DNA from 4 places in the Pseudomonas sp. PA1(2017) genome. Region 3 is predicted to be linked to each of the others. Evidence: riboswitches for the same ligand, from Rfam matches in the RefSeq annotation. Region 3 holds a riboswitch; each other region holds the start of a gene.
What was found. Region 3 has a riboswitch for cobalamin ahead of cobW (cobalamin biosynthesis protein CobW). Riboswitches for the same ligand answer to the same signal wherever they lie in the genome.
Positions count from the first base shown of each region.

Region 1: linked by a shared signal. The riboswitch ahead of BVH01_RS13790 (TonB-dependent siderophore receptor) and the one ahead of cobW (cobalamin biosynthesis protein CobW) in region 3 are both predicted to bind cobalamin.
Region 2: linked by a shared signal. The riboswitch ahead of cobG (precorrin-3B synthase) and the one ahead of cobW (cobalamin biosynthesis protein CobW) in region 3 are both predicted to bind cobalamin.
Region 4: linked by a shared signal. The riboswitch ahead of cobO (cob(I)yrinic acid a,c-diamide adenosyltransferase) and the one ahead of cobW (cobalamin biosynthesis protein CobW) in region 3 are both predicted to bind cobalamin.

Region 1 covers NZ_MSXU01000009.1:1,493,070-1,497,298, reverse strand. Annotated here, with positions in the region: gene BVH01_RS13790 (TonB-dependent siderophore receptor) at 1-1,865, opposite strand, end outside; cobalamin riboswitch at 1,973-2,178, opposite strand; gene BVH01_RS13785 (DUF1348 family protein) at 2,335-2,496, opposite strand; gene BVH01_RS13780 (recombinase family protein) at 2,706-3,314, opposite strand; gene BVH01_RS13775 (response regulator transcription factor) at 3,315-4,010, opposite strand; gene BVH01_RS13770 (sensor histidine kinase KdpD) at 4,003-4,229, opposite strand, start outside.
Region 2 covers NZ_MSXU01000001.1:762,130-766,358, forward strand. Annotated here, with positions in the region: gene BVH01_RS03475 (cobalt-precorrin-6A reductase) at 1-44, opposite strand, end outside; partial or broken gene cbiE (precorrin-6y C5,15-methyltransferase (decarboxylating) subunit CbiE) at 41-1,247, opposite strand; cobalamin riboswitch at 1,410-1,743, shown strand; gene cobG (precorrin-3B synthase) at 1,839-3,194, shown strand; gene BVH01_RS03490 (precorrin-8X methylmutase) at 3,191-3,823, shown strand; gene BVH01_RS03495 (precorrin-2 C(20)-methyltransferase) at 3,847-4,229, shown strand, end outside.
Region 3 covers NZ_MSXU01000001.1:875,514-879,742, reverse strand. Annotated here, with positions in the region: gene cobN (cobaltochelatase subunit CobN) at 1-645, opposite strand, end outside; gene cobW (cobalamin biosynthesis protein CobW) at 658-1,707, opposite strand; cobalamin riboswitch at 1,803-1,985, opposite strand; cobalamin riboswitch at 2,056-2,258, shown strand; gene BVH01_RS03985 (CbtB domain-containing protein) at 2,353-2,538, shown strand; gene BVH01_RS03980 (CbtA family protein) at 2,549-3,259, shown strand; gene BVH01_RS03975 (cobalamin biosynthesis protein) at 3,256-3,663, shown strand; gene cobM (precorrin-4 C(11)-methyltransferase) at 3,791-4,229, shown strand, end outside.
Region 4 covers NZ_MSXU01000009.1:1,336,799-1,341,027, forward strand. Annotated here, with positions in the region: gene bluB (5,6-dimethylbenzimidazole synthase) at 1-514, opposite strand, end outside; gene BVH01_RS13070 (cobyrinate a,c-diamide synthase) at 511-1,836, opposite strand; gene cobO (cob(I)yrinic acid a,c-diamide adenosyltransferase) at 1,833-2,468, opposite strand; cobalamin riboswitch at 2,597-2,823, opposite strand; gene BVH01_RS13080 (C40 family peptidase) at 2,892-3,419, opposite strand; gene BVH01_RS13085 (C40 family peptidase) at 3,555-4,190, opposite strand.

The DNA of each region.
Region 1 (4,229 bases), on a different contig from region 3:
CACAGGTTGGCAGAACGACGCGGCACGTTGAGTGGCTGATTGCCAGAGAAGTCCCTGCCACCGCTGACGAACTCGTCATACTCGGCGCGTACCCATGAAGCATTGGCAGATACCTGCATGTCGTAAAGCAAACGCAGCTCGAGGGTCGCTTCGATCCCGTCGGCGGACTGCTGACCTACCTGTTGCTGAATCCCGGGATTGAGCGGGTCAGCGCTGAGCAATTTTTTCTTCACGATGTGATAAGCGGCGAGCGTCCACTCGCCATTACCCTCGAGAAATTGCTGTTTGATGCCCACCTCGGTCTGCTTTGCCGTACTCAGGTCCCATTGCTGCTGTCCTGCGCTAAGGGTCAGCAAGTTGCCTACACCTTCAGTGCTGGTGGCGTACTGACCGTAGAGTGACAGGTCATCGGTTACCGCGAACACGAGGCCGGCACGCCAGTTGTTGCCGGTCAGGCTGCGGTCGCTACGGGTGCCGGCAAGCAGGTCATTTCGATCCAGGTGGACCTGGTCACGGCGTACTCCGGTAATGAGCGCCAGTTGCTCGGTGAGTTGAGTGCGGTTCTCGGCGAACAGTGAGAATTGACGCGCCTGATTGGCCTCGCGAGAGCGGTAGGGATCATCGCTGATGTAGTTGCCACCGCCTGACTGACCGAGTGGCACGCTGTCGCTCAAGCTATTGCCGAAGTCATGCTTGCGCACGAAACGGATGGAGTTGTAGTCACCGCCTAGCACCGTGCGGCTGTCGAGACCAAACAGTGAATGCTGCAGGGTGAACGTCTGACGGTCGCCAATCTGTTCCTGGGTGTGTTTGATGCTGATGAAGTCACTTCGCTCGATCACATCACCGGGTTGCCACGTGTAGGTCTCTGCGTTGCGCCAACGCCGCTGAGTCTTCAGAAAATACAGCTGATTGCTCGCCGTCAGGTTTTCACTGATCGTCCAGTCGGTGACCAGCCGCGTCGACTGATCGTTATAGCGAATGGTCGAATCCTCGACGTTGTAATTGTTGTCGCGCAGGCTCTCGCGCAATCGTCCATTGACCAGAGGGGTTGCGAAGTACCGCATCGGCTCCTGATCACCGTAGTCATGGCTCAGCGTAAAGCTCAGATCGTCGGTGGCGTCCCAGCGCAGCGCGGCACTGATCGCCGTGCTCGTCGAGTCGCCACGGTCCACCCAGCCATTGCTGGCTTGCTGATTGAGGTTGAAGCGATAGCTGACGCTGTCGCTCAACGAGCCGCCGCTGTCCAGCGCGGCCTGGCGCCGATCATCCGAGCCGTAGCCCAGGCGCACACGGTTGCGCACATCGCCCTCGAATGGCTTCTTCGGCACGACATTGATCACCGCACCAGTGGCCCCTTCGCCGTAGAGCACCGAGGCAGGCCCGCGCAGGATGTCGATGCGCTCGACCGACCAAGTGTCCACCGGAAAGGTCACCGTACCAGCGCCTACGTACAGTCGATTGCCGTCGAACAACTGCATGGTCGACGCATGGCCGGCGAAGCCGCGTGCCGACAGTGCTGTGCCGCCGTTACCAGGCGTACCGATGAAGGTGATGCCTGGCGAGCGAGTCACCGCATCTTGCACGGTGGCATTGTTGCGCTGAAGAACCTGCTCGGCACCGATGCTGGTGACACTTGCCGGTGTTTCCAGGGCGGTCAGCCCCAAACGTGATCCAGACGTCGTCGGCGTATGCAGATCGGGCTGTGCTTCAGGTTCGGCAGCGCCTGTGATGGCCGTGGAAGGCAGTGCTAGCGCACCGTCATCGTCAGCGGCATGCACCGAAAAGGTCAGCAATACGCAGGGTGCCAAGCACGCGCGAAGTGAGTTGCCCGAGAGGGCATTGAACAGGGAATTACGGGACATATCGTTCCACTCGAACAGGAATGAGAAAATCCCGGAGGGAACAACGCATAGGGAATCGCAGGCGCAACTAGCCCGCGGAAACCGGCCTGCGCCCGCCCACCGCGGGTTTGCCAAACGAAGTTACAGGCCGGTCTCCGGGCTCGCGAGGGTCATGAAGCATTCACCTTCCCATGCCGGAGCACAGTGGTGTATCGAACGCTTCGCTCGCATACCGTTGCGGGGGCAGCGCCGGACTGATCACCGAAGTGACGAACCGGCTTCCCGTTTCACCCCATGCACGGCGGCATGGGACACCTGAAACAGGCGCGCATCTGATCATTGATCAGACTTGAATGTCCAGCAGGATCGCTGGCTCGCTCGAGTAGGAGCGCGAGCACATGGGCCTCACAAGGCCCACAAGTCATCAGCCGTCTTTCCTCCCTCCCCAGGATGAGAGGCCTGTAGGCCGACCGCGGCAAGTCGCCGACGGTTACAAACCCAGCTCGGTCAGGCCCGGGGGATCATCCGGGCGACGGCCGAGTGGCCAGTGAAACTTGCGCTCGCTTTCCTTGATGGGCATGTCGTTGCTGCAAGCGATACGGCGGTGCACCGGGCCATCGGCCTCGAACGCCCAGTTTTCGTTGCCGTAGATACTCTGTTGTTGATCAAGCGTTTCTCAGGTGGTCTTCACTGAATAGCTCGGATGAGTCGAAAGCCATTGCGAGCCTCAGGCAAGCCCAAGCACCTGTCGGGTACTTACCCATGACGGCGTACTTATTCTGAGCGATGGTGGCAGGCTAACCGGACGAAAGCGGCACCGACTGAATAATGGCCACGCCTATCAGTCGAGAAAAGGCAGCATCACTCCCGCGCCGGCTGCTTCACCCGCCCCAACGCCCGGTACAGCGTCGAGCGGTGCACGCCCAGCTTGCTGGCAGCTTCGCTGACGGAGCTGCCCTGCCCGATCATCTGGTTGGCCAGCGCGATCTGCTCGTCGGACAGGCATGGCTTGGCGCCGAATTGCACGCCCCGCGCCTTGGCGGCTTCGCGGCCGAGGCTGGTGCGTTCGACGATCAGCGAGCGCTCGAAGGCGACGATGCCGGCGAACACCGCCAGTACCGGCTGGCCCGCTGCATTGCCGTTGACCCAGGGCTCGGCGAGGCTGGCCAGTCGGGCGCTGGTGAAGTGAATGTGCTCGGCGATCTCCAGCAGGTCGCGGGTGCTGCGCGCCAGGCGATCGAGCCGGGTGACCATCAGCGTGTCGCCCGCCTGGATATCGCCGAGCAGGCGCGCCAGCTCCGGTCGGCTGCGCCAGACGTCCTGGCCCTGTTCCACGTACAGCTGGCGACAACCAGCCGCTTGCAGCGCCTGGATCTGCACCTGCGCATCGGTCTCGTCGCGGCTGGGACGGGCATAGCCGATGATGCGCCCAGCTACTGTCAGCGGGCCGTTGGTGGGTGTGTGCGGCACTCAGTACTCCTCATCGATCAAGCGGTAACCGACGCCCACGATGGTCTGGATGACCCGTGAAGCGCCCGGGTCATCCCCGAACTTCTGGCGCAACCGGCCGACCACCGTGCGCAGGCTGCGGCTGTCGCCCAGATGACTGGGCCCCCAGACCAGGCGAATCAACTGTTCGGCGGTGACGATGCGGCCGTGATTGCGGGCGAGAATCTCCAGCACGCCGTACTCCTTCCTGCTCAGGCTGATCGCCACGCCGCGCAGGGTGACCAGGCGCTGGGACAGGTCGACGTACAGCTGCCCCGAGCGGATGGCCGGCTGCAGCACCAACTCGTCCGACGAGGCGCGCAGCAGCGCCCGTGCGCGGGCCATGAACTCCTGGATGCCGAAGGGCTTGGTGACGTAGTCGTTGGCACCCAGGTCCAGCAGGCGCACCTTTTCCTCCTGGCTGTTGCGCACCGACAGCACCAGCACCGGCACCGCCGACCAGGCACGCAGCTCGCGCAGTACCTCGCTGCCGTCCATGTCCGGCAGGCCCAGGTCGAGAATGATCAGGTGCGGCGACTGGATCGCCGCCAGCGTCAGGCCCTTGGCGCCCGTGGCGGCCTCCAGCACGGTGAACGACTGGGTGGCGAGGCTGATGCGCAGCAGCTTGCGAATCTGCTTCTCGTCGTCGATCACCAGGATGCGCGGCGACTCATTCATCGGCGCCTCCCGGCATCTCGGCATGGCGGGCCAGCGGCAGGTGCAGCGACAGGGCAGTGCCGCGCCGATCATCGCCGTCCGCGACCTCGACACGGCCACCGTGGGCACCGAGCATGCCCCGGCAGATGGCCAAGCCCAGCCCGGTGCCCTTGCCGCCCCGGTCGCCACGCGCCGCGGTGTAGAACATGTCGAAGATCTGCTCGCGCTCGGCCGCCGGAA
Region 2 (4,229 bases), 110 kb from region 3:
TTCAGCGCTTCGCCGATCCCGCCGAGCAGCAGGATGCGGCTCATCGCGGCTTGCTGACGTCGAGCAGGGTGATCGGCAACGCGCCGCGCCAGGTGTCGAACCCGCCCAACGGCTTGGCCTGGGCCACCTCGATGCGGGTCAGCTCGCCGCCGTGTTCGCCGCGAAAGGCGATCAGCGCTGCCTCGCTCTGCAAGGTCACGGCATTGGCCACCAGCCGACCGCCGGGCTTGAGTGCCTGCCAGCAGCGCTGCAGCACGCCAGGTACGGTCACGCCGCCGCCGATGAAGACCGCATCCGGCGCGGCCAACCCGTCCAGCGCCTCGGGCGCCCGCCCGGCCACCAGTTGCAGGCCGGGCACACCAAGGGCATCACGGTTATGGGCGATATGGGCCTGGCGCCCTTCGTCCGCCTCGATGGCGATGGCGCGGCAGCTGGGGTGGGCGCGCAGCCATTCGATGCCGATGGAACCGCAGCCGGCGCCGACATCCCAGAGCAGCTCGCCCGGTGAAGGCGCCAGCCGCGACAGGGTAATGGCCCGCACATCACGCTTGGTCAGCTGGCCGTCGTGGCGATAGGCATCGTCCGGCAAGCCGGGGGTCAGCGGCAGGCGAATGGCTTCATAGTCTGGAACGCACTCGATGGCCACCAGATTGAGATCCGCTGCGCGCTCCAGGGACCAGCCATCGGCGAGCCCATCAATGCGCCGTTCGCGTTCGCCGCCCAAGTGCTCGAACACGCTCAGCCGGCTGGGGCCGAAGTCCCGCTCGCGCAGCAGTTCGGCGACGGCGGCCGGGCTGTCGCCATCGTTGCTCAGCACCAGCAGGCGCGCGCCGGAATGGATTTGCACCTGCAGCGCTGCCAGCGGCCGGGCGACCAGCGATACGACGGCGGTGCTCTGCAGCGGCCAGCCCAGACGGGAAGCGGCCAGGGACACCGACGATGGCGCCGGCAGGATGCGCAGCTCGTCCGGCGCCAGCTCGCGAGCCAGGCTGGCGCCGACGCCGAAGAACATCGGGTCACCGCTGGCGAGCACACAGACCGGCGTGCCGCGGCGCTCGAGCACCGGCGTCAGGGAAAACGGCTTCGGCCAGGGCAGGCGCGTGGCACGGATGCAGTGGGGCAGCAGCGCCAGCTGGCGCTCGCTGCCGACCACCCAGCTCGGCCGCCAGCAATGCATGCCGCGCTGCCTTGCCGAGGCCGGCGTAGCCATCTTCACCAATGCCCACGACGGTCAGCCAGGGTGTCATTTCTCAGTCCTCATCATTGGCAGCCAGCGGTGGATTGGGTGGAGTGGCCATTCGCCCGATTTGTAGCAATGGCCTTCTCCACAGCGACTGCCATCGACACATCGCAGCCATGCTTCTGGGCGATCCGACGACGCGGCTTTTCATCCCGGCGGGCAAAGCGGGCATAATAGCGCCTCTGTCGGTGCCCAGCGGCTACATGTGAGCCAATGCGGCCTAAGAGGGAACACGAGAAAACCTGTTCAATAGCTAGCGAGCTAGAGCCCTGCAAGGCAGAAATTGGCGAGGAAGCGGAGTGTACTTCTGTACATGAGCATTACGAGGCATTTTCTAACGCAGCAGGGCCGACGCGCAGCAGATGTTGGGCAGGTTTTCCGCCGTGGCTGCCCCCGCAACTGTTGCAGCGAGCGCCTTGCCAATCGCCACTGGGAAACCGGGAAGGCCGGCCAGGCGCCATGACCTGCGAGCCAGGAGACCTGCCGGCCGATTCAGTCGCATGCGCCCACACCGGGCGGGGTGTCCCGGTGAGAGAAACTGACCCTTCTCTGGCCTATCCTCGAACGGATGCCCATGTGACCCGACTACGGTGATCCGTTGAAACAGCCTGCTCACACGCCATCGCTATCTGTTCGTCCCTCGGCCTGCCCGGGGTTGCTGCGTATCGTGCAGGCGAAGGACGGCGGCATCTGCCGCATCAAGCTGCCCTGCGGGCGCCTCGAAGCCGAGCAGGCCGAACGCATTTCCAAGGCCGCTCAGCGCCATGCCGGCGGGGTGATCGAGGCCACCAACCGCGGCAACTTGCAGATTCGCGGCATCCGCGCCGGTTGTGAAAACACGCTGATAAGCGAGCTGCTGGACGCTGGCCTGGGTCCGCGCTCGCCGGCCGCCGATGACGTGCGCAACCTGATGGTCAGCCCGGCAGCCGGCCTCGACCCGCAGGCGCTTGTGGATATCTCGCCGCTGGCCGCGCAACTGCTGGCGACCCTGGAGAACACGCCGCGCCTGCATGCCTTGTCACCGAAGTTCGCCCTGCTGCTCGACGGCGGCGAACGCCTGGCGATGCTCGAACACCCTCACGATATCTGGCTCAGCGCCCTGCCCCTGGAAGATGGGATCGGCTACGCCTTCGGTCTTGCCGGCTGTCCGCCCACGACGGCAGACGATGCACCCGCGCTGGCTGTCGTGCCACAGGCCGCGGCCCATGATCTGGTGATCGCCCTGCTCGAACTGTTTCTCGAGCTGGCCACACCCGAGCAGACGCGCATGCGCCATCTGCTGGAAAACCATGCGCCTGCCGAGCTGCTGCAGCGCTTGCAGGTTCGGCTGGGCGATGCGCTGCTACCGATAAACGAGTGGCGCCGGGCGCCGGCGCACGCCAATGCCCATCTCGGCATCCATGAGCAGCATCAGCCTGGTCTCGTGCATATCGGCGCCAGCCCTGCCCTTGGTCGGCTGGCGGCCGAACAGCTGCTAGGCCTGGCAGCCCTCGCCCGCCGCCATGGCGATGGCAGCCTGCGCCTGACGCCTTGGCAAAGCGTGCTACTGCCGAATATTCCCAAAGCCGCTGTCGATGAGGTTATCCACAGCCTGCAAGGTCTCGGCCTATTGACCGACGCCGCCGCGCCGCTGGCGCGGATCATCGCCTGTACCGGCGCCAGCGGCTGCGCCAAGGGGTTGGCCGACACCAAGGCCGATGCCCTGCGTCTGGCCGAACGGCTGCCCGCCGGCAGTGAACGACCGAGCATTCACCTCACGGGCTGCAGCCGCTCTTGCGCCGCCGCCCACCGCACGCCCTTCACCCTGCTGGCCGTGGCCGAAGGTCGCTACGACCTGTTCGCCCGCCAGCCTCTCGGCAGTGGCTTCGGCCAGTTGCTGGGCCATCACCTGACACCTGACGAAGCCGGCGCCCTGCTCGCCTCGCTCACCGCTACCCGGAGTTTCACCCGATGACCGATTACATCCGCGATGGTCAGGAGATCTATCGCAATTCCTTTTCCATCATCCGCGCCGAGGCCGACCTGAGCGCCATTCCGGCGGATCTGGAAAAGCTCGCGGTGCGGGTCATCCACGCCTGCGGCATGGTCGACGTGGTGCAGGATCTGCGCTTCTCGCCGGGTGCCGGTACGGCAGGGCGTGAAGCACTGGCCAGGGGCGCGGCGATTCTTTGTGACGCACGGATGGTTGCCGAGGGCGTCACCCGCACGCGGCTGCAGGCCGCCAACCCGGTGATCTGCACCCTCAACGATGCCGGCGTACCGGAGCTGGCCAAGCAGCTCGGCAATACCCGCTCGGCGGTGGCCCTGGAACACTGGCGCGAACACCTGGAAGGCTCCGTGGTGGTGATCGGCAACGCGCCGACGGCGCTGTTCTACCTGCTCGACATGCTCGCCGCCGGCGCGCCCAAGCCGGCGCTGATCCTCGGCTTCCCGGTGGGCTTCGTCGGCGCTGCCGAATCCAAGGATCTGCTCGCCGCTACCTATGCCGAGCATGGCGTGCCCTACGTGATCGTCCAGGGCCGCCGCGGTGGCAGCGCCATGGCCGCCGCGGCAGTCAACGCCCTGGCCACGGAGGTCGAGTGATGAGCGGTATTGACCTCCCCGGTATGGACCGCCACGGCAAGGGCCGCCTGCTCGGCCTGGGCGTTGGCCCCGGCGACCCGGAACTGATCACCCTCAAGGCCCTGCGGCTGCTCAAGTCGGCGCCGGTGGTCGGCTATTTCGTGGCCAAGGCCAAGGCCAACGTCGGCCAGGGCGGCAATGCCTTCGGCATCATCGAGGCGCACCTGCAAGACAGCCAGCAACGCCTGCCGCTGGTCTACCCGGTAACCACCGAAAAACTCGAGCCGCCACTGACCTACGAAGGCGTGATCAGCGATTTCTACGACACCTGCGCGGTGCAGATCGCCGAACACCTGGACGCCGGTCGCGACGTGGCGGTGATCTGCGAGGGCGACCCGTTCTTCTACGGCTCCTACATGTACCTGCA
Region 3 (4,229 bases):
ATTGGCCGCCTGCACATGGGTGCGATAGAACAGCAAGGCGGCAACCGGTGCGTCCGCTTGCCAGTCGCCGCGCCAGTCCTGCAGCGAGGCGTTGCCGATACGCGGGTGATAGAGGCCGACCCGCGGCAGCGCCTGCGGCGGCTGCCAACCGTAGTCACGGCCCAGGTAATGATCGGCGATGCACTGGAAGAACTGCCGCGCGTTATCCACACCACCCTGACGCAGGTACTGCCAGAGCCGCTCGGCATCCTCGGCGGCCACGTTGCCCAACCCGGTCAGCTCGGGATCGGGGCTGTCGTCGCCAGGCACCAGAATCAGCGTCTTGCCCTGCCCCGCCAGTTCCACCAGGCGCTGAATGCCGTAGCGCCAGTAGCTGACGCCGCCGTGCACGGAAATCAGGATGACCTTGGCGTGCCTGAGCACCTGCTCGACGTAGAAATCCACCGAGGCGTTGTTGCTCAGCTGCGCCGGGCTGGCCAAGCGCAGGCTGGGGTAATCCTCGGGCAGGTGCCGGGCAACCTCGGCCAACAGCGACAGGTGCGAATCACCGGTGCACAGCACCACCAGCTCGGCGGGCGTCTGGCCGAGGTCGGCGATGCTGTCGGCCGGCAGCGACTGGCCGGGCTGGGTACGCAGCAGGTGCATGACGGGCGCCGGTTACGCCAGCGCCGCGTTCAGCTCGGCGGCGATGGCGGTGTGATCCAGCGCCTGGCCGATCACGATCAGGCGGGTCACCCGTGCTTCGTCAGGCTTCCATGCACGGTCGAAATATTTGTCGAACCGCTGGCCGACGCCTTGCAGCAGCAGGCGCATGGGTTTGTTCGGCACGGCAACGAAGCCTTTCACGCGCAGAATGCCGTGTTTGCCGACCACATCCTTCAGCGCAGCGAGTAGTCGCGCCTCGTCCGCTTCCGGTAGTTCCACGTGGAACGAGTCGAATTCGTCGTGATCGTGATCGTCGTCTTCATCGTCGTGGTGAGTGCGGCGGCCCTCGATATGCAGCTCGGTCTCGCTGTTCAGGCCCAGCAACACATTGAGTGGCAGCGAGCCGCCATGAGCCTCGACCACCTTCACCGCCGGCGGCAGCTCCTCGGCCACTTCGGCGCGCACGGCGGCCAACGCGTCGGCATCGAGCAGGTCGGCCTTGTTGAGGATCACCAGGTCGGCGCTGGCCAGTTGGTCGGCGAACAGCTCGTGCAGCGGCGACTCATGGTCGAGATTAGGGTCGAGCTTGCGTTGGGCATCGACCTGATCCGGGAAGGCGGCGAAGGTGCCAGCTGCGACGGCCGGACTGTCGACCACGGTGATCACCGCATCGACGGTGCAGGCGTTGCGGATTTCCGGCCAGTTGAAGGCCTGCACCAGTGGCTTGGGCAGGGCCAGGCCGCTGGTTTCGATGAGGATATGGTCGAGGTCGCCGCGACGCTCCACCAGCTCGCGCATCACCGGAAAGAACTCTTCCTGCACGGTGCAGCACAGGCAGCCGTTGGCCAGTTCGAACACCCGGCCATTGGCCTCTTCCTCGGTGCAGCCGATGGAGCACTGCTTGAGGATTTCGCCGTCGATACCCAGCTCGCCGAATTCGTTGACGATCACCGCGATGCGCCGGCCCTCGGCATTTTCCAGCATGTGGCGCAGCAAGGTGGTCTTACCGGCACCGAGAAAACCGGTGACGATGGTGACGGGAAGTTTGGCGAGCGTTTTCATGGAAGCCCCTGGCGTCTGGAGAAACGGCGAGCGGGCAATAGGATGGCAGGCGCGGGCAAACCCATGCCGAGCATCACCGGATCACCCCGCCCGGTTGTCGAAAGCGTTATCGAGGCAGGTCTCCTGGCTGGCAGGTCATGGCGCGCGGCCGGCCTTCCCGGTTGCCCAGTGGCGATTGGCGACGCACTCGCTGCTTACAGTTGCGGGGGCAGCCACGGCGGTCCGTGTTCCCTCTTAGCTGCTTGATGACAAGCAGCACCTCGAAAACGCAAGGCTACGCAGAGCCCGCCGTACGGTCAATTGCCAGAAGACCTGCAACATATTGACGCACTTGCCGCTTCGTGGTGTTCTTGCCCGGTTGTTTCAGGTGTCTCACGTCGACGTGCGTGAGGTGAAACGGGAAGCCGGTTCGAGTCCGGCGCTGCCCCCGCAACGGTAAGCGAATGCCAGGATCGTTTTGGCCACTGTGCGCATGCATGGGAAGGCCGATCCCCATCGCCGCAAGGTGATCATCGCGAGCCCGGAGACCGGCCTGGATCGTCTGTTTGGCAACCCGCGGTGGGCGGGCACGCGCCGATCGCTGCCTGCCTGTGCGGGCTGTCTCGCCGTGTCCTGCTGTGCCGTTTACCCCTGAGGTCTACGATCATGTCCAGCAGCGTCATTTCCACCTCCAGCGTTTCCACATTGCCCCTCTCACAGCGCATCCTGCTTGCTGTCGGGAGCTGCGTGCTGGGCGCCGTGCTGATTTTCTTCGCCGGCTTCTCCCACGTCGAAGCCCTGCACAACGCCGCCCACGACACCCGGCACAGCGCCGCGTTTCCGTGCCACTGAGGGATTGCTGATGATCAAGCGTATCGCCCAGACCGCCGGCTTCGCCGGCCTGCTCGCCGCCATCGTGCTGACCTTGCTGCAGAGCCTGTGGGTCACCCCGCTGATCCTTCAGGCGGAAACGTTCGAGGTCGCGGAGCCTGCCGCCATCGAGCACAGCCATGACGCCACCGCTGCCCACGACCATGGCGCGAGCGGCCACAGCCACGACGGCGAAGCCTGGGCGCCGGAAGACGGCTGGCAGCGGCTGTTATCCACAGGCCTGAGCAATCTGGTCGTCGCCGTCGGCTTCGCGCTGATGCTCGCCGGCCTGTTCACCCTGCGCGCCCCGGAAAAAACCTCGCAGGGCCTGCTCTGGGGGCTGGCCGGATTCGCCACCTTCGTCCTGGCGCCCGCCAGCGGCTTGCCGCCAGAGCTGCCGGGCACTGCCGCAGCGGAACTGTTGCTGCGCCAGTACTGGTGGATCGGCGCGGCTGCTTCGACCGCTGCGGGCCTGGCGCTGCTGGCGTTCGGCGGCAACTGGATGCTGCGCATTCTCGGTGCGGCGATTCTCGCCTTGCCCCACCTGCTCGGCGCGCCGCAGCCCGACGTGCATGAAAGCCTGGCGCCCGAGGCGCTGGAGCATCAGTTCATTCTCGCCTCGCTGCTGACCAACGCTGCGTTCTGGGCAGCGCTGGGCCTGGCTGCCGCTTGGTTCCACGGCCGTGGGCGCCGGCAGCAGTGAGTGAGCGGCCTGCTCTCGTCGCCGGCCTGGGTTGCCGGCGCGAGTGCTCGCTCGAAGAGTTGCTGAGCCTGCTCGACAACACGCTGGCTGAGCATGGCTCGAGCACTGCCGAGCTGACAGCCCTGGCCAGCAGCGACCACAAGGCTGACGAGCCAGGCTTGCAGCAACTGGCTGCCCAGCTGAACCTGCCGATCCACTTCCTGCCCGCCGAGGTGCTGGCGGGTTACCATGGGCGCCTGACCGAGACCTCGGCGCAGGCGCTGCAGGCTACCGGCACGCCAAGCGTTGCCGAAGCCAGCGCTCTGGCCCTGGCCGAACAGCTGAGTGACCGAACCGCTCGTCTGTGGATAACCAAGCGCAAGAGCGCCAACGCAACACTGGCCGTTGCCCGCAACGATCCGTAGGGTGGATCGGGACGCGTAGTCCACGCTTTCTCTATCCACGGGAAGGCGATCCCCCACCTGGCGACCGCATAAGCCGAACACCACGGTGGAAGAGAAAAGCGTCTTTCACCCTATACCCAGGAATCCCATGACCGTCTATTTCATCGGCGCCGGCCCCGGCGACCCCGAGCTGATCACCGTCAAGGGCCAGCGCCTGATTCATAGCTGCCCGGTAATCCTCTACGCCGGCTCGCTGGTGCCCGAAGCAGTGCTGGCCGGCCACCGCGCCCACCAGGTGGTGAATACCGCCGAGCTGCATCTCGATGAAATCATCGCCCTGCTACAGGCGGCCCATGCACGTGGCGAAGACGTGGCGCGGGTGCATTCGGGCGATCCGTCGCTGTACGGCGCCATCGGCGAACAGATTCGTCACCTGCGTGCGCTGGGCATCCCCTTCGAGATCGTCCCCGGCGTGACCGCCACGGCCGCCTGCGCCGCGCTGCTGGAAAGCGAGCTGACGCTGCCCGCGGTGTCGCAGACGGTGATCCTTACCCGCTACGCCAGCAAGTCGCCGATGCCGGCGGGCG
Region 4 (4,229 bases), on a different contig from region 3:
TGCCCGGCGGCATGCCCAGCAGCTCGGCCAGGGCGACGGGGTCGAACAGCGACACCCAGCCCATGCCCAGGCCTTCGGCACGGGCCGCCAGCCATAGGTTCTGGATCGCGCAGGAAAGCGACGCCATGTCCATTTCCGGCAAGGTGCGCCGGCCGAACACGTGGGCCTCGCGGCCTTCCATCAAGGCCGCCACCAGCACTTCGGCGCAGTCGCGAACGCCCTCGACCTTCAGCCGCATGAATTCGTCGGAGCGCTCGCCCAGTGCCTCGGCGGTCAGCTGGCGCTCGCGCTCGACCAACTGATAGATGGCTTCACGCAGCGCCGGCCGGGTGATGCGGATGAAACGCCACGGCTGCATCAAGCCAACGCTGGGCGCCTGGTGCGCCGCTTCAAGCAGGCGGGCGAGCAACTCGGGCGCGACCTCGCCACCACTGAAATGGCGCATGTCACGGCGCTCGGCAATGGCGCGGTAGACCGCGGCGCGCTCCTCGGCGCTGAAGGCGTGCGCGGTCATGGACGAAACAACGCCGCAGCGGCTGGCGGATTGGAAGGCAGGTAGAAATGAATATAGGACGCGGTCAGGCGCTCGAGTCGGAACACCGCCTCGCTGACCGGCTTGTCGTTCGGGCAGTCCCCGCGGGCCAGCGGCTGCAGCGCAGAGTCCAGGCACGAGTGGTGATAACTGTGCCCGCGCAGCACGCCCTCGGGCAGTTCGACACTCTGCAGGGCCAGGGCAACCAGACGCTTCTGCATCTGCGCAGTGCCAGGCAGCAGACCGGCCAGCTCGGCGCGCTCGCCAGCGACATCGCTCAGCGACTCGAGCAGATACAGCATGCCGCCGCACTCGGCGAGCAGCGGCTTGCCGGCCTGCTGATGGGCCTTGATGGCGTCGATCATCGGCCGATTGGCGGCCAGCGCCTGCAGATGCAACTCCGGGTAGCCGCCCGGCAGGTAAAGGCTGTCCACGTCGGGCAGCGCCTCGTCGGTCAGCGGGCTGAAGAACGTCAGCGTCGCGCCCATCTGCTCGAGCAGGTCGAGATTGGCCTGGTAGATGAACGCGAAGGAAGCATCAAAAGCCACACCGATGCGTACGCCAGCGAGCAGCGGCGCTACCGATTCGGTCGAGGGCGCGGCGAAGGTCACCGGCGGCGGCAGCGTGATCGTCGCCGTCTGCTCCAGAGCATCGGCCGCGGTATCCAGGCGCGTATCGAGGTCGACGAGTTCGCCAGCCTGCACCAGGCCGAGGTGCCGGCTGGGCAGTTCGATGGCCGCACGGCGTGGCAACGAGCCATACCAGCGGATCGAAGCCGGCAGGCTGTCACGGATCAGGTCGTTATGGCGACCCGGATTGACGCGGTTGCCGAGCACGCCGGAGAACGGCAGGTCAGGCTGGTAGCTGGCCAGGCCGACGGCCAGGGCGCCGAAGGTCTGGGCCATGGCCGAGCCATCGATCACCCCGAGCACCGGCACACCGAAACGGCGCGCCAAGTCAGCTGCCGACGGCGAACCGTCGAACAAGCCCATTACCCCTTCGATCAGAATCAGATCGGCCTCGCCAGCGGCTTCCCAGAGCAGGCGGCGGCTCTCGGCTTCGCCGACCATCCACAGGTCCAGCTGATAGACCGGGTTGCCGCTGGCGCGGGAAAGAATCATCGGGTCGAGAAAGTCCGGCCCACACTTGAACACCCGTACCCGCTTGCCTCGTCGGGTGTGCAGGCGCGCCAGGGCAGCAGTGACGGTGGTCTTGCCCTGCCCCGAGGCGGGCGCGGCGATCACCAGGGCCGGGCACTGCCGTGGCGCCCCAGGCTCGGCGGAAAGCGCATCTGTCGTGCTCAAAATTCCACGCCCTTCTGCGCCTTCACACCGGCCTTGAAGGCATGCTTGACCAGAGTCATTTCGGTCACCGTATCGGCCGCTTCGAGCAGGGCTGGCGGTGCGCCACGACCGGTCACCACGACGTGCTGCAGCTCCGGGCGCGATTCGATATCGCGCAGCACCACGTCCACATCCAGGTAGCCGTGCTTGAGGGCGATGTTCAGTTCGTCCAGCACCACCAGGGCGATCTGCGGATCGTTCAGCAACTGCCTGGCAACATCCCAGGCCAAGCGTGCCTTCTCGACATCGCGCTGGCGATCCTGGGTATCCCAGGTGTAGCCCTCGCCCATCACGTGGTAGCTGACTTCATCGGGAAAGCGCCGGAAGAAGTGCTCTTCGCCGGTGGCCATGCCGCCCTTGATGAACTGCACGACGCCGACTTTCAGGCCATGGCCGAGCGCACGGGCAACCATACCGAAGGCCGAACTGCTCTTGCCCTTGCCGTTGCCGCTGTGCACCAGCAGCAAGCCGTATTCTTCCTGGGCCTGGGCGATCTTTTCGTCCATCAGCGCTTTCTTGCGCGCCATGCGGGCGTTATGGCGCGCGTCGCGCTCGGCCGATTCGCGGCTGGGGGATGGGGTCGATTCGCTCATGGGATCTCCTCGGCGCCAGCAAGCTCGCGCGGTTCGAGCACGTATCGGTGCCCGACGATAAAAACGATCACGCAGGAGCAGGCAGGGGCTGGCCCTAGGGCCGCGCACCGGCCGCGCCCACCGCGCAACCTAAGGAAAAAGCGACAGGCCGGTCTCCGGGCTCACGAGTGCCGCGTTCACAGAACACGACGAACCACGCCGCCTTCCCGCATCGAAGATACAGTGGCCAGAAGCATGGTTGGGCTCGTTTACCGTTGCGGGGGCAGCGTCGGCATTGCTCGCTTGGCGGCAGCGCACCGACTTCCCAGTTTCACCCCTGGCCGAGACCAGGGACACCTGAAGCAGGTCGCAAAGGGTAAGGACTGACGGCATAAGCGTCAATCGGAGAGTCAGCCATGTAGCGCTGCTCTGGGCGACGGCAGCTCAGGGATGGCTGGCAAGCTCCACCGGAAAAACGCGCTTGGCTTCGATATAGGTGCGCTGCCAGTAACTGTTGCCGAGGCTGTCCAGGCGGACGGTGCCGCCCGATGACGGCGCATGCACGAAGCGCCCCTCACCGACGTAAATGCCGGCATGGCTGACCTGCCTACCACCGCTGGTAGCGAAGAACACCAGGTCACCACTGCGCAGGGAATCGCGGCCGATGGTCGGCGCGCGCATGCTGATCAGCTCGCGGGTCGAGCGTGGCAGGCTGATGCCGGCGGCATCACGGTACACGTAGCCGATCAGGCCGCTGCAATCAAAACCGCTGTCCGGCGTGTTGCCGCCGTAGCGATAAGGGGTACCCACCAGACCGAGCGCACGAAACAGCACATCATCCGCGCCACCCTGATAGGCACCGGGAGCAGGCATGACGACGACAGGTTTCGGAGCAGGTACGGGCGCCCGGCTGGAACAAGCACTGAGCAGTGCCGCGAGCAAGAGGAAGGCGATGCGGATGGTGGCAGTCATGGACGGACGATCCTGGAGCCTGAATGCGCCCTACTCTGCCGCGTTCACAACTGCAGTGCAAGCTTTAGCTTTACGCTGCAGTCACTTGAAAACATTAAAATTGTTGCCCGACCGACTCGATCAGGCAACGATTTATCAGTGCTGGGAGGCCAGATGCTCGGTCGGCGCCAGCGCCAGAACGCGCTTGGCTTCGATGAACGTACGCTTCCAGTAGCCATCATCCAGGCTGTCGATGCGCACGCCACCGCTGCGGCTGCTGGAGGAATGGATGAACTGATCGTCACCCAGGTAGATGCCTGCATGGCTGACGCGGCCACGGCCGGCGGTGCTGAAGAACACCAGATCACCCGGCTCGAGCGCCTTGCGTTCGACCAACGGAGCATCGATGTTGATCATGTCGCGGGTCGAGCGCGGCAGTTCCATGCCCAGCTCCTCGCGGAACAGGTAACCGATGAAGCCACTGCAGTCGAACCCGGTCTTCACCGAGTTGCCACCGAAACGGTAGCGAGTGCCGATCAGGGAGATGCCCTTTTCCAGCACGCTGTCGGCCAACTGCGGCAGCTCATAGGGTGCGTGATCGGCGAATTCGGCAGCGGCGTCGTCTGCACCGGCATCGGCCTGATCGAGAGCGGGCGCTACTACGACTGGCCTGGCAGGCAAGGAAGCCTGGGCCGACGGCGCATCAATCTGGGATTGTGGAGCATGGTTAGCGCACGCGGCGAGAACCATTGTGAGTGCGAGAGGCACGAGGGGTGCGAAGCGTTGGCGCATGGGCACGACCGTGGCATGAAAATTGATCAGCCGCGACTA